3 regions of the Mesorhizobium sp. WSM4848 genome follow, and region 1 is predicted to be linked to each of the others. Evidence: predicted binding sites of a transcription regulator. Region 1 holds the regulator's gene; each other region holds the start of a gene.

Evidence for each region. The regulator LexA, encoded in region 1, represses DNA repair genes until DNA is damaged. The targets are predictions, from matches to a motif close to TGTTCNNNNTGTGTTCNG.
Region 2: a site for LexA is predicted at 2,252-2,269, ahead of parE (DNA topoisomerase IV subunit B). Genes of this name have one in related genera too.
Region 3: a site for LexA is predicted at 5,551-5,568, ahead of AC0L16_RS26200 (helicase-related protein). Genes of this name have one in related genera too.

What each region holds. Positions count from the first base shown of each region.
Region 1 is NZ_JBVVPX010000004.1:197,371-205,439, forward strand. Features, by position in the region: gene trpD (anthranilate phosphoribosyltransferase) at 1-478, shown strand, start outside; gene trpC (indole-3-glycerol phosphate synthase TrpC) at 483-1,334, shown strand; gene moaC (cyclic pyranopterin monophosphate synthase MoaC) at 1,401-1,898, shown strand; gene AC0L16_RS06460 (molybdopterin molybdotransferase MoeA) at 1,898-3,103, shown strand; gene lexA (transcriptional repressor LexA) at 3,208-3,945, shown strand; gene AC0L16_RS06470 (ComEC/Rec2 family competence protein) at 3,939-6,395, opposite strand; gene gltX (glutamate--tRNA ligase) at 6,498-7,922, shown strand.
Region 2 is NZ_JBVVPX010000022.1:81,046-89,114, forward strand. Features, by position in the region: gene gcvP (aminomethyl-transferring glycine dehydrogenase) at 1-836, shown strand, start outside; gene AC0L16_RS20235 (GGDEF domain-containing protein) at 903-2,072, opposite strand; gene parE (DNA topoisomerase IV subunit B) at 2,340-4,391, shown strand; gene AC0L16_RS20245 (endonuclease domain-containing protein) at 4,556-4,927, opposite strand; gene AC0L16_RS20250 (DUF2336 domain-containing protein) at 5,191-6,312, opposite strand; gene AC0L16_RS20255 (MaoC family dehydratase) at 6,540-7,016, shown strand; gene AC0L16_RS20260 (HpcH/HpaI aldolase/citrate lyase family protein) at 7,020-7,901, shown strand; gene AC0L16_RS20265 (flavin reductase family protein) at 7,914-8,069, opposite strand, start outside.
Region 3 is NZ_JBVVPX010000035.1:25,223-33,291, forward strand. Features, by position in the region: gene AC0L16_RS26185 (CarD family transcriptional regulator) at 1-490, opposite strand, end outside; gene fdxA (ferredoxin FdxA) at 959-1,297, opposite strand; gene AC0L16_RS26195 (RNA-binding S4 domain-containing protein) at 1,550-1,936, opposite strand; gene AC0L16_RS26200 (helicase-related protein) at 1,951-5,376, opposite strand; gene AC0L16_RS26205 (TetR/AcrR family transcriptional regulator) at 6,075-6,800, opposite strand; gene AC0L16_RS26210 (FAD-dependent oxidoreductase) at 6,736-7,986, shown strand.

The DNA of each region.
Region 1 (8,069 bases):
GCTTGGCCCGCTCTCCAATCCGGCTGGTGTCGTCAGGCAGATGGTTGGCGTCTTCTTGCCGGAATGGATCATGCCCGTGGCCGAGACGTTGAAGGCGCTGGGCGCCGACCACGTCTGGGTCGCCCATGGCGACGGCTATGACGAGATCACCACCACCGGCGAAACCCAAGTCGCCGAACTGGTCGGCGGCGAGATCCGCAGCTTTACGCTGACCCCGGAAGCGGTCGGGCTGAAGCGGCATACAAAGGACGAATTGCGCGGCGGCGATGCCGCCTACAACGCCCAGGCGCTGCGCGACATGCTGGGCGGCGCTGCCGGTGCCTTTCGCGATACGGTGCTGATGAACGCCGGCGCCGGACTGGTGGTGGCGGGAAAGGCGACGACGCTTGCCGATGGCATGGCGACGGCGGCGCAAGCCATCGACAGCGGCCGGGCGCTGAAAGTGCTTGACCGGCTGGTCGAGATTTCGAACGGATAGCGCCGTGTCTGATATCCTGCGCAAGATCGAAGCCTACAAGCGCGACGAGATCGCGGCGTCGAAGGCGCGGGTGCCGCTTGCCGAAATCAAGGCACGGGCAAAGGCTACCGACGCGCCACGCGGCTTTCTCTCGGCCCTTGAAGCCAAACGCAAATCCGGCAGTTTCGCGCTGATCGCCGAGATCAAGAAGGCGAGCCCGTCCAAGGGCCTGATCCGCGCCGATTTCGATCCGCCGGCGCTGGCCAGGGCCTATGCCAAAGGTGGGGCTGCCTGCCTGTCGGTGCTGACCGATGCGCCGTCTTTCCAGGGGGCGCCTGAATTCCTCACCGATGCACGCAGCGCCGTGACATTGCCCGCTTTGCGCAAGGATTTTCTGTTCGAGCCCTATCAGGTGTTCGAGGCCCGTGCGTGGGGCGCGGACGCCATCCTGATCATCATGGCGAGCGTCGATGACGCCGTGGCCAGGGAACTCGAAACGACGGCTTTCGAGCTCGGCATGGACGCACTGGTCGAGGTGCATGACGAGGCCGAGACGGAACGCGCGCTGAAACTGTCGTCGCGGCTGATCGGCATCAACAACCGCAATCTCCGGACGTTCGAAACCAGCATCGAGACATCGGAGCGGCTCGCGGCGATGGTGCCGGCCGACCGGCTGCTGGTCAGCGAGAGCGGTATTTTCTCGCACGTAGACTGCCGCAGGCTGGAACGGAGCGACATTGGCACTTTCCTCGTCGGCGAGAGCCTGATGCGGCAACAGGACGTGGCCACTGCGACGCACCTGCTTTTGACGGGCAAGGCGCCCGCCAATGCATCTGCCCGAAAATCGGAATCGATTTTCGGAGAGCATGATGCATAGATACAAAGCGTTAGAGCGTAGTTTGTGCGTCCAAACGGACGCACGTCGCTCCAAGGTGACCTGACGATGTCGGCCGCCCTCACCCATCTTGGCGCGGAAGGCGAAGCCAATATGGTCGATGTCGGCGACAAGGCGGAGACGACCCGTACGGCAATCGCCGAAGGTCTTGTCTCGATGCGGCCCGAAACGCTGAAAATGATTCTCGACGGCGATGCCAAGAAAGGCGACGTGCTGGGCACGGCGCGCATCGCCGGCATCATGGCGTCCAAGAGGACGCATGAGCTAATCCCGCTCTGCCATCCGCTGCTGTTGACCAAGATATCGGTAGACATCGAACCGGACGCGAAGCTGCCCGGCCTGAAGGTCACGGCGCTGGCCCGCGTCACCGGCAAGACCGGCGTCGAGATGGAAGCGCTGACCGCCGTCTCGGTCGCCTGCCTGACCATCTATGATATGGCCAAGGCGGTCGATCGCGCCATGGCGATCTCCGGCATCAGGCTGGTGGAAAAGACCGGCGGCAAATCCGGCGACTACACGGCGGATGCCCAGGGGGCAGGCCAATAATGGCGCTGCTTGCGGTCGCCGAGGCGCTCGAGCGCCTGCTTGAGGATGCTGCGCCCTTGCAGGCTGAAAGCGTCGCCCTGATGGTCGCCGCCGACCGCGTGCTGGCGGGGCCACTCATGGCGCTCCGCACCCAGCCGCCATTCAACGCCTCAGCCATGGACGGCTATGCCGTGCGGGCCGACGATGTCGCGTCCGTGCCCGCGAGACTTTCGGTGATCGGCATGGCGCCGGCCGGACGCGGCTTTGCCGGAGCAGTCGGCCCGGCGCAGGCCGTGCGCATCTTCACCGGCGCGCCGATTCCCGCAGGCGCCGACACAATCGTCATCCAGGAGAATGTCCGCGACCTCGGCGGCGGCATGGTCGAAGTGACCGCGCCGACGGTTGAAGGCCGCAACATCCGCCGCCTCGGGCTCGATTTCTCGCAGGGCGACATGCTGCTGGAGAAAGGCCGCCTGCTTGATCCGGCGGCATTGTCGCTGGCGGCGTCGGCCAACCATCCGCAGGTCAGCGTGGTGAAACGGCCGCTGGTCGCCATCATCGCCACCGGCGACGAATTGCTGCCGCCGGGCAGCGACCTTGGCCCCGACCAGATCATCTCCTCCAATGCCTATGGCGTCGCCGCCGCGGTCCGCTCGGTCGGCGCCAGCGCACTCGATCTCGGCATCGCCCCCGACCGCAAGGAGGCGATCGCCGCGCTGGTCAAAAAAGCGGTCGACGCAGGCGCCGATGTCATCGTCACGCTGGGCGGTGCCTCGGTCGGCGACCACGACCTCGTCCATGACGTGCTGACCGGCGAAGGCATGGCGCTCGATTTCTGGAAAATCGCCATGCGGCCCGGCAAGCCACTGATGTTCGGGCGGCTGGGCGACATCCGCTGCCTAGGCCTGCCCGGCAATCCGGTGGCCAGCCTGGTCTGCACGCAGCTCTTTCTGAAGCCGCTGCTGGCGCGGCTCGGCGGCCGCGCCTTCCGTCAGGACATGCGCCAGGCGCGGCTCGGCGCCGCCATGCCGGCCAACGATCTCAGGCAGGACTATGTACGCGCGGTGGTGAAGGAAGAAGCTGGCACGCTTGAGGCAACGCCGTTCAGTATCCAGGATTCCTCGATGCTCAGAATGCTGGCCGACGCCAACGGACTGATCGTGCGCGAACCATTCGCTGCCGCAGGCGCGGCCGGCACCGCCTGCAGGGTGCTGATGCTACGCTGAACAAAACGTCAACGCATTCATTAAACTTTAAATGGTTGCGGAACACAACTGGAACAGATAGTGTTTGTTCTGGGTTTGTTTTTCTGATTCTGTTGGGGGTCGCGATGCTGACACGCAAACAACATGAACTGCTGATGTTCATCCACGAGCGGCTGAAGGAAAGCGGCATTCCGCCCTCGTTCGACGAGATGAAGGAAGCGCTCGACCTCGCCTCCAAATCGGGGATCCATCGGCTGATCACGGCGCTGGAGGAACGCGGTTTCATTCGCCGCCTGCCCAACCGCGCCCGCGCGCTGGAGGTGCTGCGCCTGCCCGATTCGATCGCGCCGGGCCTCAATGCGGCGCGCAAATTCTCGCCGAGCGTCATTCAAGGCAGCCTTGGGCAGGGCGGCCTCGGGCGCCAGATCAAGCCGGCGCCTTCGCGCATGCGTGCGGCCGGCAATGACGACGACGTCGTTGCCACCGTCTCCATACCGGTGATGGGCCGCATCGCTGCCGGTGTGCCGATCGACGCCATCCAGCACCAGACGCATTCGATCTCGGTGCCACCGGACATGATCACCGGCGGCACGCACTACGCGCTGGAGGTCAAGGGTGATTCGATGATCGAGGCCGGCATCTTCGACGGCGACACGGTCATCATCCGCAACGCCGATACGGCCCAGCCTGGCGAGATCATTGTCGCTCTGGTCGACGAGGAGGAAGCGACGCTGAAGCGGTTCCGCCGCAAGGGCGCCTCGATCGCCTTGGAAGCCGCCAATCCGGCCTACGAGACACGCATCTTCGGGCCGGACCGGGTCAAGGTGCAGGGCAAGCTCGTCGGACTGATCCGGCGTTACTGAGCGGCAGGCTTCTTGGGTTTCTCGGCTTTGCGGTAGGGCGGCAGGCCCCTCGCCTCGCGCGAAAATCGCCGCTGCTCATGCCAGGGCCTGTATGGCTGTCTGACGGCAAAACGGATTTCTGCGCGCGTCGTCGCCGATAGCGGATCGAAGAAGACGGCGGCGCTGCCCATGCGAGCGAGCTGCCGTTTGGTGACGACGAGAACCAGCGGATTGCGGCAGGGTTTGTAATAGGCTGTGGCATCGTCGATGACGATCAGATCCGCAAAGGCACAGGCTGGCCGCGCGGTTTTGCGGTCGTCGGCGACCGCGATGAGCGCGCCGGACGGATGCCGGGCGAGGCACAGGCCGGCAGTGCAGGTGAAAGGCGCTCCCGGCGGCAGGTCGGCCGGATCGGCGATGTCGGACTGCACATCTCCTTTCTCGAATGTCTCCGGCTCGACGATCGTCGTTGAAACCAGCGCATGTTTCCAGTTGTCGGTGGTGAATTCGTTCGAACGCATCCGGTTGACGGCAAGTTCGCCGCCGCCGATCGGCAGCGCCACCAGATGCGCATCCTCCGAGATCAGCACGTCGGGGTTGCGCGTCCCCGAAATCGTCAGCAGGCCGGCGAGCGCAAAGGGAAGTGCCGCAAGCCGCAGCCATGTCGTCGCCATCGTGGCGATGACCAGGGCGACCGTCACCAGCAGAACCGACTGCAACGAAATCAGTCCGACTGCATCGACCGGCGAACGCTCCGAAATCCATCCCGAAATTGCAATCATCACCGTCAGCCCCTTGCCCATCATGTAGAGGAAAGGGCCGTCGAGGCCGAAAGGCATTGCCAAGGCGCTGAGGACGGCCAGGAACATGACGATCGTGACGATCGGCATGACGGCCAGATTGGCGAACAGGCTGAGCGGCGAGACGCGCTGGAAGTGCCAGATGGCGAAGAGCGCGGTGGCGCTGCCGGCAATGATGGAGGTCATTGCGATGGTGCCTGCCCCAGCGACGAGTTTCTGGGTGACGAAAACGACCGGTGACCGTCTTTGGCGCGGCGCCGTGGCCTTGTCGGCACGATAGTCGGACCAACCGGCATAGGCACCCACGAGAGCCGCAGTCGCGGCGAAGGACATCTGGAAGCTTGCGCCGACCACCTCGTGCGGCGACACGATGATGACGGCGATGGCCGAAATCGCAAGGTTGCGCATGGTGAGTGCCGCCCGGTCGAACAGCACGGCTACAAGCATTACCGCCAGCATGATGAAGCTGCGTTCAGCCGCGACCACGATACCGGAAAAAATCAGATAGGCAGCGATGGAGACGAGTGCGGCAGCAGCCGCATATTTCTTGACCGGCCGGCGCGACGAAAAGTCGGGAAACAGCGCAAAGGCGCCGCGCAGCAATCCCATGACGGTGCCGGCGACAAGCGCCATGTGCAGGCCGGAAATGGAGATGATGTGGTAGATGCCGGTGCGCCGCATCGATTCGTTTATCGCTTCGGGGATGCCGGCCCGCACGCCGACGATCAGCGCAGCGGCGATCTCCCCCTCGGCACCACCGATGCTGTCCCTGATGTGGTCGGCGATGGCTTCGCGCGCCTTCTCGATCGACGAAGAAAGGCGGGCGGTAAACGGTGCTTCTTCGGAAACGACGATCTTTGGGCTGCCGAGGAAAAAGCCACTGGCACCGATACCGGCGAAATAGCTGTCAAAGGAGAAGTCAAAGCTGTCCGGCCTGACCGGGCCAGTCGGAGGCAAAAGCCTCACATAGCCGGTTGCCACCGAGCCTGCGGTCATCCCAGCGGGGATCTTGCGTGCCGAAACCCTGACGCGTTCGGGTGCATAACGCAGTGTCGGCCGGGCGGTCGACATCACGTCGATGGTCAGCCTGACCCGGCCGTTCGCCATCTGGTCGAGCCTGACGATACGGCCAGTCAGCTGGGTCTGGATTTCCGAACCGAGCATCTTCGTTCCGGCGCGCCAGGTTTCAAGCTTGGCGGCGAGCACACCAAGCGCGCACAGCAATGCTGCCATGAAGCACAGATGCGTTTTGCGGCGTGAGCGCGTGACGGCCGCACACAATGCCGTGAGCACCACGACGGCAATCGGCTGGGCAAAGTCCGGTTCGACGGCAAGCGAAAAATAGACAATCACTCCGCATGCCAGAAAAACCGGCACCAGCAGGAAGGCGACGCCGCGGTCGAATTCCAGGCCGGCTGCCGAGGCCACGCTGTTGCGGATACCGGATGGTGAAAGACGGCTGAGCTGTCGGCGAAAACGAATGACAGGGCCGGGTGCTGGAGCCGGTATCGGCGCGGCGCGGTCCGGCGAAACAGGCTGAATGCCCGGGTGCGACGCAGGCAGCGAAGCGGGTGGCGGCTCGGCGTCGGGAACGTCGGCAAACAGCGATCGTTCGCTGACGCTTGTGGTCGCGCCCTCGCTCTTGTCCGCGCCGCGGCCTGGTCCAGCCATCGGGTTCGCCCCTTGCGCCCTTGACCTCCTATGCTACATGAACGCGCGACGCGCGAAAGTCCGCGCAACCATATCCGTTTTCTGCGCTTGCCCAGGAGTTCCATGTCCGACAAGGTCGTCACCCGTTTTGCCCCTTCGCCCACCGGATTCCTGCATATTGGCGGGGCGCGCACGGCGCTGTTCAACTGGCTGTATGCGAGACACACCGGTGGCAAGATGCTGCTGCGCATCGAGGACACCGATCGCGAGCGTTCGACCGATGCCGCAACCGCTGCCATCCTCGATGGGCTCTCCTGGCTCGGCCTCACCTGGGACGGCGAGCCGGTATCGCAGTTCGAGCGCGCGCCGCGCCACCGCGCGGTCGCCGAGGAACTGGTTCGCCTCGGCAAAGCCTATTACTGCTATGCGACGCCGGCTGAGCTGGAGGCGATGCGCGAGAGCGCGCGGGCCAGGGGCTTGCCTCCTCGCTATGACGGCCGCTGGCGCGACCGCGACCCGTCAGAGGCGCCGGTTGGCGCCAGGGGCGCGATCCGCATCAAGGCGCCGGCCGACGGCGACACGGTGGTGCATGACCGCGTCCAGGGCGAAGTCCGCTTCCCCAACAAGGATCTCGACGATTTCATCATCCTGCGCTCGGACGGCAACCCGACCTATATGCATGCCGTCGTCGTCGACGACCACGACATGGGCATCACCCACATCATTCGCGGCGACGACCATCTGACCAATGCCGCCCGCCAGATGGTGATCTATCGAGCCATGGGCTGGGACGTTCCGTCGATGGCGCATATCCCGCTGATCCATGGCGCCGACGGCGCCAAGCTGTCGAAGCGGCACGGCGCCCTCGGCGTTGAAGCCTATCGTGCGATGGGCTATCTGCCCGAGGCACTGCTCAACTACCTGGCGCGGCTCGGCTGGAGCCACGGCGACGACGAGGTCATGTCGATCGCCGACATGATTGCGTGGTTTGACATCGGCGATGTCAACAAAGGGGCCGCCCGCTTCGACTTCGCCAAGCTCGAGGCGCTGAACGGCGTGCATATGCGCCGCATGAACGACGCCGAATTGCTCGATATCTTCATCAACACCATGCCCTATCTCGAAGGCGGCCCGGCGATCGCAGCGCGCCTCGACGACACACGCACGGCGCAGTTGCTTGCCGCCCTGCCCGGCTTGAAGGAGCGCGCCAAGACGCTGGTCGAGCTGGTTGACGGTGCCGCCTTCCTGTTTGCCGAGCGGCCGCTGCCGATCGACGAGAAAGCGGCGGCACTGCTCGGCGGTGAGGCGCGCGAGATCCTGCGGGGCGCCCATGCGGCGCTGAAGGCGATTTCAGGGGATTGGACGGCCGCAGCGGCGGAAGCGGCGATCCGCGAATATGCGCTTGCCGGCGGCCATAAGCTCGGCGCTGTGGCCCAACCTTTGCGCGCCGCGCTCACCGGCAAAAGCACCTCGCCCGGCGTGTTCGACGTGCTTGCCGTGCTTGGCCGCGAGGAAAGCCTGGCGCGCATCGCGGATCAAATCGATTAGCAAAACTGGCCCAAGAAGATTGGCATTGAAAGGTGGGTTTCGCAGTGCAACATTAGGTCCTGGCCCAATTTGGCACGCAAATCCAATTGCGGGCGCGACCGCGCGAACTCCGATGCTTCGGACGTGTTGCGTTGCAGATATTTTGCC
Region 2 (8,069 bases), on a different contig from region 1:
GCGCCAACCTCAACGCGCTGGTCGGCCTCGCCCGCCCGGGCGACATCGGCGCCGATGTCTGCCACATGAACCTGCACAAGACCTTCTGCATCCCGCATGGCGGCGGCGGTCCCGGCGTCGGCCCGATCGGCGTCAAGGCGCATCTAAAGCCTTATCTGCCCGGCCACGTCAGCGAAGGCTCGGCCCATGCCGTGTCAGCTGCACCGTTCGGCAGCGCTTCGATCCTGCCGATCACCTGGATGTATATCCGCATGATGGGTGCTTCCGGCCTCAAGCAGGCCACCGAGACGGCGATCGTTTCCGCCAACTATGTGGCGACGCGGCTCGCACCGCACTTCCCGCTGCTCTACAAGGGCAGGCACGATCGCATCGCCCATGAGTGCATCCTCGACACCCGGGTGCTCAAGGAGAACTCCGGCATCAGCGTCGACGATATCGCCAAGCGGCTGATCGATTATGGTTTTCATGCGCCGACCATGTCGTTTCCGGTCGCCGGCACCTTGATGGTCGAGCCGACCGAGTCCGAACCCAAGAGCGAGCTCGATCGCTTCTGCGAGGCGATGATCGCGATATCGGGCGAGGCAGCCAAGGTGGCGAAAGGCGAATGGCCCCTGGCCGACAATCCGCTGGTCAATGCGCCGCATACCGCTGCCGAGGCGCTGGCCAGCCAGTGGACGCATCCCTATTCGCGCCTGGAGGCGGCCTACCCGGCCGGCGATGCCGACACATCAGCCAAATACTGGCCACCGGTGTCGCGCATCGACAATGTCGCCGGCGACCGCAACCTCGTCTGCTCCTGCCCGCCGCTGTCGGAGTATCTGGGGGCGGCGGAGTAGACCACGATCCCGAAAAGTGGAATCCGGTTTTCGGATCATGGTCTAACAAGAAGATAGAAGCCTCAATCAGGCAGAACGCAAGGCCGGCGCGTCGGCCTTGCTCGCCTTGTTCTGGGCGACGACGCGATTTCGCCCGGCGCGCTTTGCCGCATAGAGTGCGGCGTCGGCTTCGGCCAGCACATTGTCGAGACTGGTGCCATCCGTCGCGCCAAAGCCGATGCCGCCACTGACTGTGCTGCGCAACGGACCAAGCTGGGTGGCGACGACTTCCGTGCCGAAGGCGACGCTGATCTTGCTCGCAATGTCGTAAGCCTTCTCTTCAGTCATCCGCGACATGACGAGGACGAATTCCTCGCCGCCCAGCCGGAAGGCGTCGACTCCGGTCCTGGCATATTTCCTGATGACAGCTGCGAAGCGGCACAGAACCTGATCGCCGACCGGATGACCGAATACATCGTTCGTCTTCTTGAAATGATCGAGGTCGAACATTGCGACGGACATGAACGGGCCGAAAACCCGCTCACCGTAGAATGCCGTCAACGCCCGCCGGTTCATCAGCCCGGTCAATGGGTCGGTCATGGTCTCAGTCTTCAGTTCGATCTGCGTCTGCAAATGATGCAGGGAGACCGTCAATGCGCCGAGCCCCGTCATGCAGGCGACCGCCACGGCGGAATTCAACCGTTCGGCCCAGTTGTCGGGCGCAACGCCGAGCACCCATTGGCCCGTGACCAGCAGGACCGCGCCGCAAAGTCCGAAGGACAGCGCACAGACGCCGCTCAGGAACGAAACGGCCAGCAATATCCGGCGATCGTGACCACCTTTGATCCAGAACATCACCCCGATAAGCCAGAGCAGCGCCGTTACCGTCGCGTAGGTGACGATGAAGCCGACGCCATCAAGGCCCAGCGAGGTCGCGGCTGCGCAAACCGCCATCGCAGCCACGGTCGGCAGGATGGCGCGCCTGTAGTCGCGGACGCCGAGATACTGCATGGCCGACAGGCAGAGGGTCAGGAAGCCCAGACTGAGAAGCGCAAGCACGATCTGGCAAAGCCAAGGGCTGGGATGCCGGGCATAATGCCAGAACAAGACCACATGCGCGACGAGCACGAGAACGCCGCAAGCCACCGTCAGCACAAAGCGTGCCTGTGGCGCGGTGAACCAGATCGCAAACATGGTGATGCTGAGGCACGTGCCCGACAGCGCTGCCGCAAGCAGGAGCGAACTGTAATCCAACATGCGTAAGCGACAGCCTCTTCACAGGTTCTGCCGCATCCTAGGTCAGCAGCAATCCGTGAATACCGTTTTTCGGCCAACCTTCGGACGTAACCTTCGGACAAGGTTTACAAAACGTCGATGCCCTCGACCCATTTCCGCCGCTTGGTTGTCGGATGGTTTTGCAGTAAGAGGCTCTATCCTCGAACGTAACGGGAACCTCCGTCGCCTGCCCGCAAAAACCGTGGCAGTATCGGTTGGTGATTCGCAGTATCGCAATCCAGGACCAGCATGAACGACAGCAACGATCTTTTCGGCAATCTGGACAAGCAACCGCAACCGGTTCGCGCCACCGCGCGCCCGGCCGACCCGCTGGTGCAGGCGGCAAAGCGCCCGGCATCCCGCGACGGCAGCGAGAGCTACAGTGCCGCCGACATCGAGGTTCTGGAAGGGCTGGAGCCGGTGCGGCGGCGGCCCGGCATGTATATCGGCGGCACCGACGACAAGGCGATGCACCATTTGTTCGCCGAGGTCATCGACAATTCGATGGACGAGGCGGTCGCCGGCCACGCGACTTTCATCGATGTCGAGCTTTCGGCCGACGGATATCTGGCGGTGACCGACAATGGTCGCGGCATTCCGGTCGATCCGCATCCGAAATTCAAGAAGCCGGCGCTCGAAGTCATCATGACGACGCTGCATTCGGGCGGCAAGTTCGACAGCAAGGTCTACGAAACCTCGGGCGGCCTGCACGGCGTCGGCGTCTCCGTCGTCAACGCGCTGTCGGACCATCTCGAGGTCGAGGTCGCGCGCGGCCGCCAGCTCTATCGCCAGCGTTTTTCGCGCGGCGTTCCGGTGACCGGCCTGGAACAGCTCGGCGAGGTGCATAACCGCCGCGGCACCAGGATACGCTTCCATCCCGACGAGCAGATCTTTGGCAAGGGTGCGGCGTTCGAGCCGGCGCGGCTCTACCGGATGACCCGCTCGAAAGCCTATCTGTTCGGCGGCGTCGAGATCCGCTGGACCTGCGATCCGTCGCTTCTCAAGGAGAAGGACACGACGCCGGCCAAGGCCGAGTTCCATTTTCCCGGTGGCCTCAAGGACTATCTGAAAGCCTCGCTCGGCGACGAATTCCAGGTCACCCGCGAAATCTTTGCCGGCAAAAGCGACAGGCAAGGCGGTCACGGCTCGCTCGAATGGGCGGTGACCTGGTTCGGCGGCGACGGATTTCTCAATTCCTACTGCAACACCATTCCGACCGGCGAAGGCGGCACCCACGAGGCCGGCTTCCGCAACGTCTTGACGCGCGGCCTGCGCGCCTATGCCGAGCTGGTCGGCAACAAGCGTGCGTCGATCGTCACCTCGGAAGACGTCATGATCTCGGCGGCGGGCATGCTGTCGGTGTTCATCCGCGAGCCGGAATTCGTCGGCCAAACCAAGGACCGGCTGGCGACGATCGAGGCGATCAGGATCGTCGAGGCCGCGATCCGCGACCCCTTCGATCACTGGCTGGCCGACAACCCGCAGGAAGCTTCGAAGCTGCTCGAATGGGTGATCGCGCGTGCTGACGAGCGGGTGCGCCGCCGCCAGGAAAAGGAAGTCTCGCGCAAGAGCGCGGTGCGCAAGCTGCGCCTGCCCGGCAAGCTTGCCGACTGCACGCAGAATGCCGCGGCCGGCGCCGAGCTCTTCATCGTCGAGGGCGATTCGGCCGGCGGCTCGGCGAAACAGGCGCGCGACCGCGCCAGCCAGGCGGTGTTGCCGCTGCGCGGCAAGATTCTCAACGTCGCCAGCGCCGGCAACGACAAGCTGGCTGGCAACCAGCAGATTTCCGACCTGATCCAGGCGCTTGGCTGTGGCACGCGGTCAAAATACCGCGATCAGGATCTGCGCTACGACCGGGTCATCATCATGACCGACGCCGACGTCGACGGCGCCCATATCGCTTCGCTGCTGATCACCTTCTTCTATCAGGAGATGCCGAGCCTGGTCCGCGGCGGACATCTCTACCTGGCGGTGCCGCCGCTCTACTCGATCCGGCAAGGCGGCAAGGTCGCCTATGCCCGCGACGATGCGCATAAGGACGAACTGCTGCGCAGCGAGTTCACCGGGCGCGGCAAGGTCGAAATCGGCCGCTTCAAGGGGTTGGGCGAAATGATGGCCACCCAGCTCAAGGAAACCACCATGGACCCGAGAAAGCGCACGCTGCTCAGGGTCGACGTGATCGACGCCGAGGCGGCAACCAAGGATGCGGTCGACGCGCTGATGGGCACCAAGCCGGAAGCCCGCTTCCGCTTCATCCAGGAACGCGCGGAATTCGCCGAAACGGAAGTGCTGGATATCTGAGCGTTCCCCCTTCTCCCCTTGTGGGAGAAGGTGGCCGAGCGAAGCTCGGTCGGATGAGGGGTGCTCCAGCTTGGCAAAACCCGCACTCCGTCCAACACCCCTCTTCCGTCTCGGCGCGGCGCGCCGATCCACCTTCTCCCACAAGGGGAGAAGGCAAGATTGCGCTACCGCCACGGTTGCAAACTCTGGTCGCGGGCATAAGCGATGATAGTGTCGCAGACGGCGTTCAAATCCCGCAGCACGTCGTCGTTCCAGAAGCGCAGCACACGAAAGCCCCTCGCCTTCAATTCGGCATCTCGCTCCCGATCGTGGTTCGAGTCGGCATGCTGGCTGCCGTCGATCTCGACGATCAGCCTGGCCTCGGCGCAAACGAAATCGGCGATGAATCTGCCGATCGGAACCTGACGCCGGAATTTGATGCGGTCGAGCCTGCGACCGCGCAGTTCGTGCCACAGGCGGTCTTCCGCCTCCGTTGGCTCGCGCCGCATCGAGCGAGCGAAACGACGTTTGGTAGCAGCAACGGGCTGATGCGGCATCGGGCGAGATTGCCCGGCCATAGCGCTCCGTCCAGCACCATGTCACGCAAATCGCCGACATTTTGAGATTGGCTCCCCCTTCTCCCCGTGTGGGAGAAGGTGGCCTCGCGAAGCGAGGTCGGATGAGGGGTCAGCTTGGCAAGAACCGCACTCCGTCCAGCACCCCTCTTCCGTCTCGGCGCTGCGCGCCGATCCACCTTCTCCCACAAGGGGAGAAGGCAAGACCGCGCTACCGCCACGGTTACAAACTCTGGTCACCGACACTAGGCCGCCACGATCGCCAGTGCGTGACCGCGCGCGTTTTCGCGCAGCGCATCGAGGTGGATCGATTTGACCAATCCGGCGAGATCGCCTTCGGCGGACTGCCCGCCCAATTCCTTCAACATCAGCCAGCTGACTTCCTGGACGCCGGCGAGGCGCTTGCCATTGGCGACCTCGCGCCAGATCTTTAGCGCGCGCAGGATGATGGCGTGCGTTGCCGCGGCCAAGCCGGCGCTGCGGAGTAGCGCCTGCAGCGCCACGTCGTGCCCGCCGGCCAGCAGCGCCCTCACCCGTTGTTCGGATTGCTGGCTGAGCGCGACCAGCACTGAGCCGAAGAAATCGACCTTGCCGTGCGCAATGGTGCGAATGATGAAGCTTGCGGTCAGGTCGCCGCGCAGGCGCAGGTGCTCGATGAGCGCCGCATGCTCGTCCTGGCGCGTGCCTTCGATCAGCGTCATCGAAGCCTTGACGCAGGCGTCGCGCATGACGCGCTCGGTTCTGGCACGGCCCATTAGCGCCAGCACCAGCGGCGAACCCTTGAGCGTTTCACCAAGTTTTATCAGCAGCATATGCCGGCAGTCGGCGGGCAGGCGCGCATCTGATATCAGCGCTTCGCGCACCGAAGGCAGATCGCCATGGCGTTCGGCGATACGGCGGAAGCTGAGCGAAGCGATGTCGGCGCAGCTGTTGGAAAGAAGCGTGACGCAGGCTTCAGGCTCGCCGATCTCGGCGATCGCCGCGGCGACCGCCATGGAGACGCGCGGACGATCGGCGATCAGTTTCTGGGTCGTCTTGTGGCCGCCGGCAATCCGGTCGATCAGATCGGCATCGGTAAGCAGCGGCGAACGTGCCAGCACCAGGTTGGCGACTTCCGGCTGGTCCGACGCCAGCGCGCTGATGATCTGCAGCGGCGCGTGGTGGCTCATCGACAGCGCCTCTGCCATCGCCAGCCGCACTTTCGACGAGGCATCGTCGAGCAGCAGCGTCAGCGCCGCCTCCGCTGCGCAGCGGTCCTCGAAAGGCAGCTCGGCATTGATGTAGGCGCGAGCCAATGCGCTTGCCGCAGCGGCGCGCTCAGAGACCCTTGCCGTGTTGATCCATTTCAGGAAATGCGAAACAACCATGCCGTCCGCGACGCCCCTAGCCCGAGTCCGTTCCCGCCCCAGTGAAGACCCTAGGCAGAAATGGTTTACGAACCGTTCACCATGTTTGTTAACTGGCCCTTCTTTGCTGACCGGCCTGTGAGCGCCGTATGCAGCGCCCGGCGACGTGCGCGGTTTCGGAAAGTACGCTAACACTTTGGAACTTCGCATCGAGCTTTCCAAAAATCGATTCCGATTTTCGGGGCGCGATGCCGCAGCGGAGGAGATCGACCATGGCCGGGCTTTATCTGGAAGAGTTCGTCGTCGGCCATGTTTTCCGGCACACGCTGCGGAAAACCGTGACTGAAAGCGACAACATGCTGTTTTCGGTAATGACGCTGAACCCGCAGCCGCTGCACATCGATTTCGACTTCGCCGCCAAAAGCGAATGGGGCAAGCCGCTGGTCAATTCGCTATTCACGCTGGGCCTGATGATCGGTATTTCGGTGAACGACATCACCGTCGGCACCACCATCGCCAATCTCGGCATGAAGGAGACGGCGTTTCCGCATCCGGTCTTCCACGGCGACACCATCCGCGTCGAGACGACGGTGGTGTCGGTGCGCGACTCCAGGTCGAAGCCGGACCGCGGCATAGTCGAATTCGAGCACCGCGCCTACAACCAGAACGATGTGCTCGTCGCCAAATGCACGAGGCAGGCGATGATGATGAAGAAGGCGGCCTGACCGATGCGCTCGCTGCTGTTCGTTCCCGGCGATTCGGAAAAGAAGCTGGAAAAGGCGATTGGCGCCGGCGCCGACGTGGTCATCGTCGATCTTGAGGATTCGGTCGCGCCACAAAACAAAACCTTGGCCCGCGATATCGCCGTACGCTTCATCACCGGACACAGGCATCAGACCAGATCCGCGATCTATGTCCGCATCAACGATCTCTCGACCGACCTGACCGACGAGGATCTGGCGGCACTCGTGCCAGTGAAACCCGACGGCATCATGCTGCCGAAGTCGAACAGCGGACAGGATGTCCAGCAGCTCTCGGCCAAGCTCAGGGTGCACGAGGCCGAAAGCGGGCTGCCGGACGGTGCGATAAAAATCCTGCCGATCATCACCGAAACAGCTGCCGGCGTGCTGGCGGCTGCGACCTACGCCAAGGCAAGTGCGCGGCTTGTCGGCGTAACCTGGGGTGCGGAAGATCTCTCGGCAGCAATCGGTGCGCCCACGGCCCGCGATGAGAATGGCCGCTACACCGATGTGTTCCGCTTCGCCCGCACCATGACCATCCTCGCCGCCGGTGCCGCGGAAGTCGCGGCGATCGACACGGTTTTTCCCGGTTTTCGTGACATGGCCGGCTTCGAGGCGGAATGCGCCGAGGCAGAGCGCGACGGCTTCACCGGCAAGATGGCGATCCATCCGGCGCAGGTGCCGGTCATCAACGCTGCCTTCACGCCGTCGGCCGAGGCGGTGAAACACTCCCTGGCGATCGTCCAGGCATTCGAGGCGGCTGGAAATCCCGGCGTCGTCGGCATCGGCGGCAAGATGTACGACCGGCCGCATCTGCGGCGTGCCGAGCGGCTTCTGGCACGCGCCAGGGCGGCGGGGATTTTGGCCTGATATTTTCCCAGCCTAGTCTTTTCGCCAATGAGGCCGGCGCATCGAGAAGATCTCGCTGACACTGGCATAGTCCATATAGCCGAGACGGCCGACATTGCCTGCCATGACGATGTCGAAGATGCCGTCTTTCAGGAAAGCATCGTCGATATGCACACCAACGACCTCGCC
Region 3 (8,069 bases), on a different contig from region 1:
CCTCGGTCTCCGACATGCGGTTGACGGCCGCGATCTCGCGCGCCATGCGGTCGAGTGCCGCCTCATAAAGCTGGCGTTCGGAATAGGACTGCTCCGGCTGGTTGTCGGCGCGGTAGAGGTCGCGCACAACTTCCGAGATCGAGATCAGGTCGCCGGAATTGATCTTCGCATCATATTCCTGGGCGCGGCGCGACCACATGGTGCGCTTGACGCGGGCGCGGCCCTGCACGACCTTCAGCGCGCGATCAACGTAATCCTCTTCCGACAGCTTGCGCATGCCGATGGAGGTCGCCTTGGCGACCGGAACCTTCAGACGCATCTTGTCCTTCTGGAAGTCGATGACGAAAAGTTCCAGCTTGTGGCCCGCAACTTCCTGCTCGTCGATCGAGACGATCTGGCCGACGCCATGCGCCGGGTAGACGATGTACTCGCCGGTCTTAAAACCGTGACGCGCCGCGCTGGACTTCTTCTGCGGGGTGATTGTTGCCATTACGCCATGAACTCCTTGGTGTGGTGCCGGCATTCTGCCGGCCGAGACTCGCGCGATCGGGGACCGATCATTAGCCGCACAACGATGAAACCACCGGAAAAGCCAAGGCCGGCAAACCGCATAGTTGCGCCTGCCTGCCCCAGATCGCTCTGGTCCGGATTGAGAAATTCACCTTTCAGTGATTTGGGGCGTTTGCGCCATAAATCGACGTTGTGTCACCGGCATGTTTTGTTGGAATAGCACAAAAAGTCGGAAGAATCAAGGTTTTGCTGCACGCGCGAAGGTCAAGCGCGATCTCCGCCCGTCAAGGCAGTTAACGTGCGGTGCCGATCACGACGCGTGATGCCGATCAAACCAGCGTCGCCGTTACAGCCCTACGCGCCCGTTTTGGACGCGCAAGGGGACGCTGTGACGCTTTATCTTGCGCATAATCCTTCGAAAATCGATTTCGATTTTCGCGGTCTTGCGCTAGTCGCCCTGGCCGGGCTCGGGGGAAAAATATTTCTCGAACTTGCCGGCCTCGCCATCGAAGGATTTGGCGTCGGCCGGAGGCTCCTTCTTGGCGGTGATATTGGGCCATTTATCGGCGTACTCGGTGTTGATCTGCAGCCATTTGTCGAGCCCCGGCTCGGTATCCGGCTTGATCGCGTCGGCCGGGCATTCCGGCTCGCAGACGCCACAGTCGATGCACTCGTCGGGATGAATGACGAGCATGTTCTCGCCCTCATAGAAACAGTCGACCGGACAGACCTCGATGCAGTCCATGTATTTGCATTTTATGCAATTATCGGTCACGACATAGGTCATCGGTCGGCTCCGGGACGTCCCGTTTTATCAGGGCGACGTGGCGTCCAATCGGACGCATAAGGTACGCTCTAACACTTTGAATCCACGCATCGTGCTCTTGGAAAATCGATATCGATTTTCGGGCCGATGCGGTAGGCCTTTTTAGGTGCGGTAACGTCTTTGCCCGCTGCTTGCAAGGGCAGCCATTGCACGTGATGCCGGTGTTTCCGGAATGGATTTCCAGCCGGCGATGCGACGAAAGCCGGTTATGCGTCAGTCGTCGCCGAGCAGCCGGTCGGTCTCCCGGCGTTCCTTCTTGGTCGGGCGGCCGCTGCCGGCATCGCGCAGTGCGGGGATCGCATCGCGAACGGCCTCGCCCTTTGGCGTCGGCGGTGGCGAGATATCCTCGTAGAGCAAGCGCGCTTCCTCGGCGGGACCGCGCCGGCTCCCGGTGCCGAGCACCTTCCAGACGAAGATGCGCCGCTCGAGAGTGATGGTCAGGACGTCGCCGGCGCGGACCAGATCGGAGGCCTGCGCTGCTTTGTCGCGATTGATGCGAACGCGTCCGGCCACCACCAGCTTCGCTGCCAGCGGGCGCGATTTCACCGCACGCGAAAAGAACAGCCATTTGTCGATGCGCTGGCGGCCTTCGGAGACCATCGGAGCGAACGAACTTACTTCTTCAGCTGGTCGCGCAATGCGGCGAGCTTGGCGAAGGGGGAATCCGGATCGAAGCGCACCGGACGCTCCTCGCGAGGCTTCGGCTGGAACGCGGGCTTTCCACCCGGCGCGCCACCCTTGCCGTCCGGCCTGCCGCTTTTCCAGTCGGGCCGGCTTTCGCGACGGTCGGGACGCTCGCCCTGCGGCTTGCCGTCGCGCCGTTCCCCTGCCTCGCCCTGCGGCTTGGGCTTGAACTTGCTGCGGTCGAAGCGCGGCTTGCCGGCGCCGTCGCCGTCGCGGCGTCCTTCACGGGCTGGCCGGCCGCCTGGAGCGCCGGCTTGCTGCCCGGCCTCTGCCGGCGCGTTGCTGCGGCCATCGCGCGTGACTTGTCCGCTGCGCGGGCGATTGTCCCGAGGCCGGTTGTCGTGGTGACGGTGGCGCGGGCGTTGGTCGAAGCGGCCCTGCCGCCACAACAGGATGGGTTTTGGTTCTTCGGCCTCTGCGGCGGGCGCGCCGGCTTCACCCTCCCCCTCGTGGGGAGGGTCGGCGCGCAGCGCCGGGGTGGGGGGAGCGTCGGCGCTGTCAGCCCTGTCTGCATTGTCGGCGCCATCACCCCCACCCGCGTCGCTTCGCGCCGCGACCTCCCCCATCGAGGGGGAGGTGAGGGCGTCGGCGCCTTCGGCAGCAGCGCTGACACCGACCGCTTCTGTTGTCTCTTGCGTGATCTCGGGTGCAGCTTCGGGCTGCTCTCCCGTGGGGGGCCCGGCTGCCGCTTCGGCGGCAGGCTCGGCCGAGCCATCGGCTGCAGCCTTTGCCACTGCATCCGGCTCAGAACTGTCGGCCGGCGCCTCGGCGACTGCCTCGGCAATCGCGGCTTCCGGTGCCTTGGCCTGCTCGGCTTGTTCTTCCGCCGCCTGCTTGGCCGCGGCGGCTTCGCGCGCTGCATTGTCCTGCGCCTCGAGCCGTGTCTTCACCTCGACCGCCGGTTTCGGCTCGGCCCGGTAGCCGAGGCCTTTCAAGATCTCTTCCATGTCGTCGGCCGTGGCGCCGAGGATCGACATCATCGGCGGCGTCACCATGAAGGACTGACCATCATAGGCGCCGTCAGGGCGCTGGCCGAGGCCCGGCTTCCAGTTGGTTGCGGGCCGGATCAGGTCGGCCAGCCGTTCGAGGATGTCGACGCGCACCGCGCGACGGCCGAGATTGCGGTAGCCGGCCAGCTTGTAGAAAGTCTTGTCGAAGCTGGGATCGATGACCACCGAGGTGCGGCCGGAGGCCAGCGCGTGAACCACGTCGCCAAAGCCGGGCTTGTCCTTGCCGTCGTTCTGCAGCGCCCACAACAGCGTCACCAGTCCGGCCGGGGCCGGCTTGATCAGCGCCGGCACGAAGACGTGGTAGGCGCCGAAGCGCACGCCGAGCCGGCGCAGGGCGGCGCGGCCCTCCTGGTCGAGCGACTTCATCTCCTCGGCGATGTCGCGGCGGTTGATGAGGCCGAAATTCTCGACGAGCTGGAAGGCGATGCCGCGGCCGATGCCGGTGATCTGCTCGGCGTTCTTGAGGTCGACCAGCGGCTTCAGCAGCGACTCGATCTGGAAATTGACGAAGCGCTCGGCGCGCGCCGCGACCTTGTCGCGGGCGGGACCGGTGAGCTGCTCGTCGGCCAGCAGCACCAGGCGTGGCTTCAACGGCTCGTCGCCTGCGACCAGCGTGCCGATCGGCGCGCCGATCCAGCGTAGTGTGCCGTCGGAGCCGAGCGCGATGTCGCCATTGGCCGAGGCGCCGAAGCGTTCGGCCCGCGCCTCGAATTCGGCTGCAAGCGCCTTCTGGGCTGCTGTGCGCACCGCCTTGGCGTCCTCGCCGCCGGCGCTCTGGTCGGCGGTGAAGCGGAACCCCTGCAACTCGCCGACATGATGGCCTTCGACGAGGACGGTTCCGGTTGGGCTGATTTCGGCTTCAGGCATGGTATTTTCTCTAAGGCGCCGCATGAGGACGGAAGTCCTGCGGTCTACGAAGCGTTTCGTCAACCGCTCATGCAGCGCATCCGACAATCTGTCTTCGATTTCGCGCGTCTTTTCCTGCCAGTGTGCCTGATCGGCCAGCCAGCCGGGCCGGTTGGAAACGAAAGTCCAGGTGCGGATCTGGGCGATCCGGTGCGACAGCGTGTCGATGTCGCCCTCGGTGGTGTCGGCACGGCGCACCTGCTCGGCCATGTAATTCTCATCGACATGGCCATGCCTGGCAAGGTCCATGTAGATCGAGGCGATCAGGTCGGCATGCTGAGCCGGGGCGATCTTCCTGTAATCGGGAAGGGCGCAGGCCTCCCACAACAGCGCCACACGCCTGGCGTCGGTGGCAAGCGCCCGGATGTCCTCGTCGCGGGACAGATGCTCGAGCGCCTGCGCATCCACCGCCGGCAGCGCGCGCGTCAGGCCTTCAACCGGCGCGTTGGTCTCGATCGAGCGCTTCAGCGCGTCGAGGTTGGCGAAATCGAAACGCGCGGTGCGCCATTGCAGCACCTTCACCGGGTCGAAATCATGCGCTTCGATCTTCTTGACCAGTTCCTCGTCCAGCGGATCGACCTGGCCGGTGACGCCAAAAGTTCCGTCGCGCAAGTGCCGGCCGGCGCGGCCGGCGATCTGGCCGAGCTCGGCCGCCGTCAGGTTGCGATACTGGTAGCCGTCGAACTTGCGGTTCTGGGCGAAGGCGACATGATCGAGATCGAGGTTGAGGCCCATGCCGATCGCATCGGTGGCGATCAGATAATCGACATCACCCGACTGGAACAGCTCTACCTGCGCGTTGCGGGTGCGCGGCGATAGCGCGCCGAGCACGACTGCCGCACCGCCCTGCTGGCGGCGGATCAGTTCGGCGATGGCATAGACCTCGTCGGCGGAGAAGGCGACGATCGCCGTACGTCGCGGCAGGCGGGTGAGCTTCTTCGAGCCGGCATAGGCGAGATGCGACAGCCGCGGCCGCGTCACCACCGACACCCCCTTCAGCAGACGCTGGAGGATGCCGTGCATGGTCGCTGCGCCGAGCAGTAGCGTCTCCTGGCGGCCGCGCAGATGCAGAATGCGGTCGGTGAAGATATGGCCGCGCTCGAGATCGCCGGCTAGTTGGACCTCGTCGACGGCAACGAAGGCGGCGTCGGTCTCGCGCGGCATGGCTTCCACGGTGCAGACCGAATATCTGGCGCCGTCGGGCTGGATTTTCTCCTCACCGGTGATGAGCGCCACCTTGTGAGCGCCGACCTTCTCGCAGACGCGTGAATAAACCTCGCGGGCGAGCAGCCTGAGCGGCAGGCCGATAATGCCGCTTTCATGCGCCACCATGCGCTCGATGGCGAGATGGGTCTTGCCGGTGTTGGTTGGCCCGAGCACAGCGGTCACGTCGCGGCCTGACAGGATCAGTGGCTCAGTGTGTTTCGGCTGGATGTTCATCGACCTGGAAATTAAGGCTCTCTGCCTCGCGTTGTCGGGAGCGCGCCCGTGGTTGCGCGGGTGACAGTCGACACATAGGGATTTCGGGCGCGAAGCGAAAGCAGAATATTCCGATGACAGCCCGAAGCCTCCCGTCGGCGTCGACAATCCGTTCCGCCGTTCCGATTTAACAGTTGGAACGAGTCTGGAACGAATCGGCTACGAATCGCTGACTCGCGCAGATTCAGGGTTTGTTCACGGCTACATCTGGATTTCTCGCCGGCGAGTCTCACCACATGCTGAATCGCCGAACTGGCCCGTTTCATGCAGGGCTGACGTCGCCGTTAACCTTTGCAGCTGAGCGATCGACGCAGGTCGGCCGGCGTCATCCAACATTTTGAAATAATTAATCTTTCCTAACGCGCCTTAACCTTTTGGGGATGTTTTTCAGCCTTTGTCGTTTAACACTGCGCTCAAAGCCGGAACGAAACGGCGACGAATCGGCGCCGGAGCATGTTTCCCGGTTTGTTCACCCCAATATGTTGTGTCATGAATAGGATTTCCACCTGTTATCCACAGGCGGTGAACAGGGTTTTGCACAGGCCGTGCGGCCGCCGTTAACCTTTGCGTGCCGCTTCGGCACAAATCGGTGTCACGTCCGTCGGTCGGCGCAGTCGCTGCACGAGGACCAGACAGCCAGCAATGCAGAACGGCTTGGTTCAAGCCTCTCCCACGGCATAGCGCTGCAAAGTAGGGCCGACGTTCTGGATAATTTCGTCGTGGGACAGGGCGACGACGGGCGGAAGCCGCAGCAGGTATCGGCACATCGCCAGACCCAACAGCTGGCTCGAAACGAGCCCGGCCCGTCGACCCGCATCGGTGGGGTCAGCGACCGCCGCAACCACCGGCCTCACCTGGTTGCCAAATACGTCGCGCAATTTTTCCGCGGCGAATTCGTTCGACGTCGCCGAACGCAGCAGAATTGCCATTCCAGGGCCGCTGGCCGGGCCCTCCCAGATTTCGAGAAAACGCCTGATCAGCGTTTCGCCGATGGCGTTTCGGTCGATCACCCGGAGTGCCGGCAATTGCAGGTCGACGACCGCCGCCCTGGCGAACAACTCGTCCTTGCTGCGGAAATAGCGGATCACCATGGCCGGATCGATCGAGGCATGCGCCGCGACGTCGCGGATGGAGGCGCCGTCATAGCCGTACTCGGCGAACAGGAGCCTCGCGGCCTCGAGGATTTGGCCGCGCGTGCGGTCCGATTTGCTGGGTTTCTTCGGCTGATTCTCGGTCATGAAATTCATATGCCAACGGTCGTTGACAAATGCAATAGGTTCGATTATAAAGTCAACGATCGTTGACAAACGGAGAGAAAAAATGTTGCCCACTACAACGGAAGTCCTGATCATTGGCGCTGGCCCGACCGGCATGGCGCTGTCCATCGTGCTGCACCAGGCCGGTGTCGATCATGTCCTGATCGACAGGCTGGCTGAGGGCCTTCAGACCTCGCGGGCTGGCGTTATCCACGCGCAGACGCTGGAAACGCTGGAGCCTCTCGGCGTCGCGCAGCGGCTGAGCGAACTTGCCCTGAATCTGCAGAATTTCACCATCCGCGACCGCAACCGGGCGCTGCTCAATCTCGATTTCAGCAAGCTTCCGTCGAGGCATCCCTATCTGATGATGCTACCTCAAAACCTGACCGAGCAGGTGTTCGCCGAACGGATCGCCGCCCTGGGCGGCGTGATTCATCGCTCGGTCGAGGCCAAGGCAGTCGTCCAGGACGCTGACGGCGCACACGTGACGGTGATCGAGAACGGCCGCCAGAAACTGATATCGGCACGCTACGTCATTGGTGCCGACGGCATGCACAGCCTGGTGCGCAGGTCGACCGGCATCGAGTTCGACGGCGCCGCCTATGACGCTTCGTTCGTACTCGCCGATGTTCGTCTCGACTGGCCGCTTGGGCCGACGGAAGTGTCGCTGTTCTTTGCACCGACCGGGCTGGTGGTAGTGGCGCCGCTCCCGGACGGTTCGTACCGGGTCGTCGCAACAATGGATGACGCACCGGAAAAGCCTGAGATCGCCGACATCCAGGCGCTGCTCGACAGCCGTGGACCGACCAAGAAAAGAACCCGGGTGCTCGAGCTGGCGTGGAGCTCGCGTTTTCGCGTGCATCACCGCCTGGTCCGCTCGTACCGCAAGGACCGGCTGTTCCTTATCGGTGATGCCGCGCACGTGCACAGCCCGGCGGGAGGTCAAGGCATGAACACCGGCATCATCGACGCGGTCGTGCTTGGCCGGTTGCTTGGCGACGTGGTGAACGGCGTGCGCCCGGAAGCCGCGCTCGACCTCTACGAAACGCTGCGCCGCCCGGCGGCCCAGGAGGTGCTTGAACTGGCGGGCACGATGACCGAGATGGCGCTTTCCCGCAATTCGGTGAAGCGGTTCGTCCGCAATCTCGTGCTTTCGGCGCTGAACCTCACTCCATTTCTGAAGCGTCGCATCGCCTTGAAACTGTCGGGCCTCAGCCGGGCGTCGCTAGCCCGCCTGCCGGCACCTTCGCGCCAGCCAGGTCCAGTCGCCCAGACCAAGCCGGCAGCCGAACCAGGGCTGAAGCTTGTCGCCTGACAGGAACAATCCGGGTCCCGGCCTCGAACTCGGCCGTGTGGGTGGTTAGACCCGTGCAACAGTCACCGGCAACAGGCCGCCTC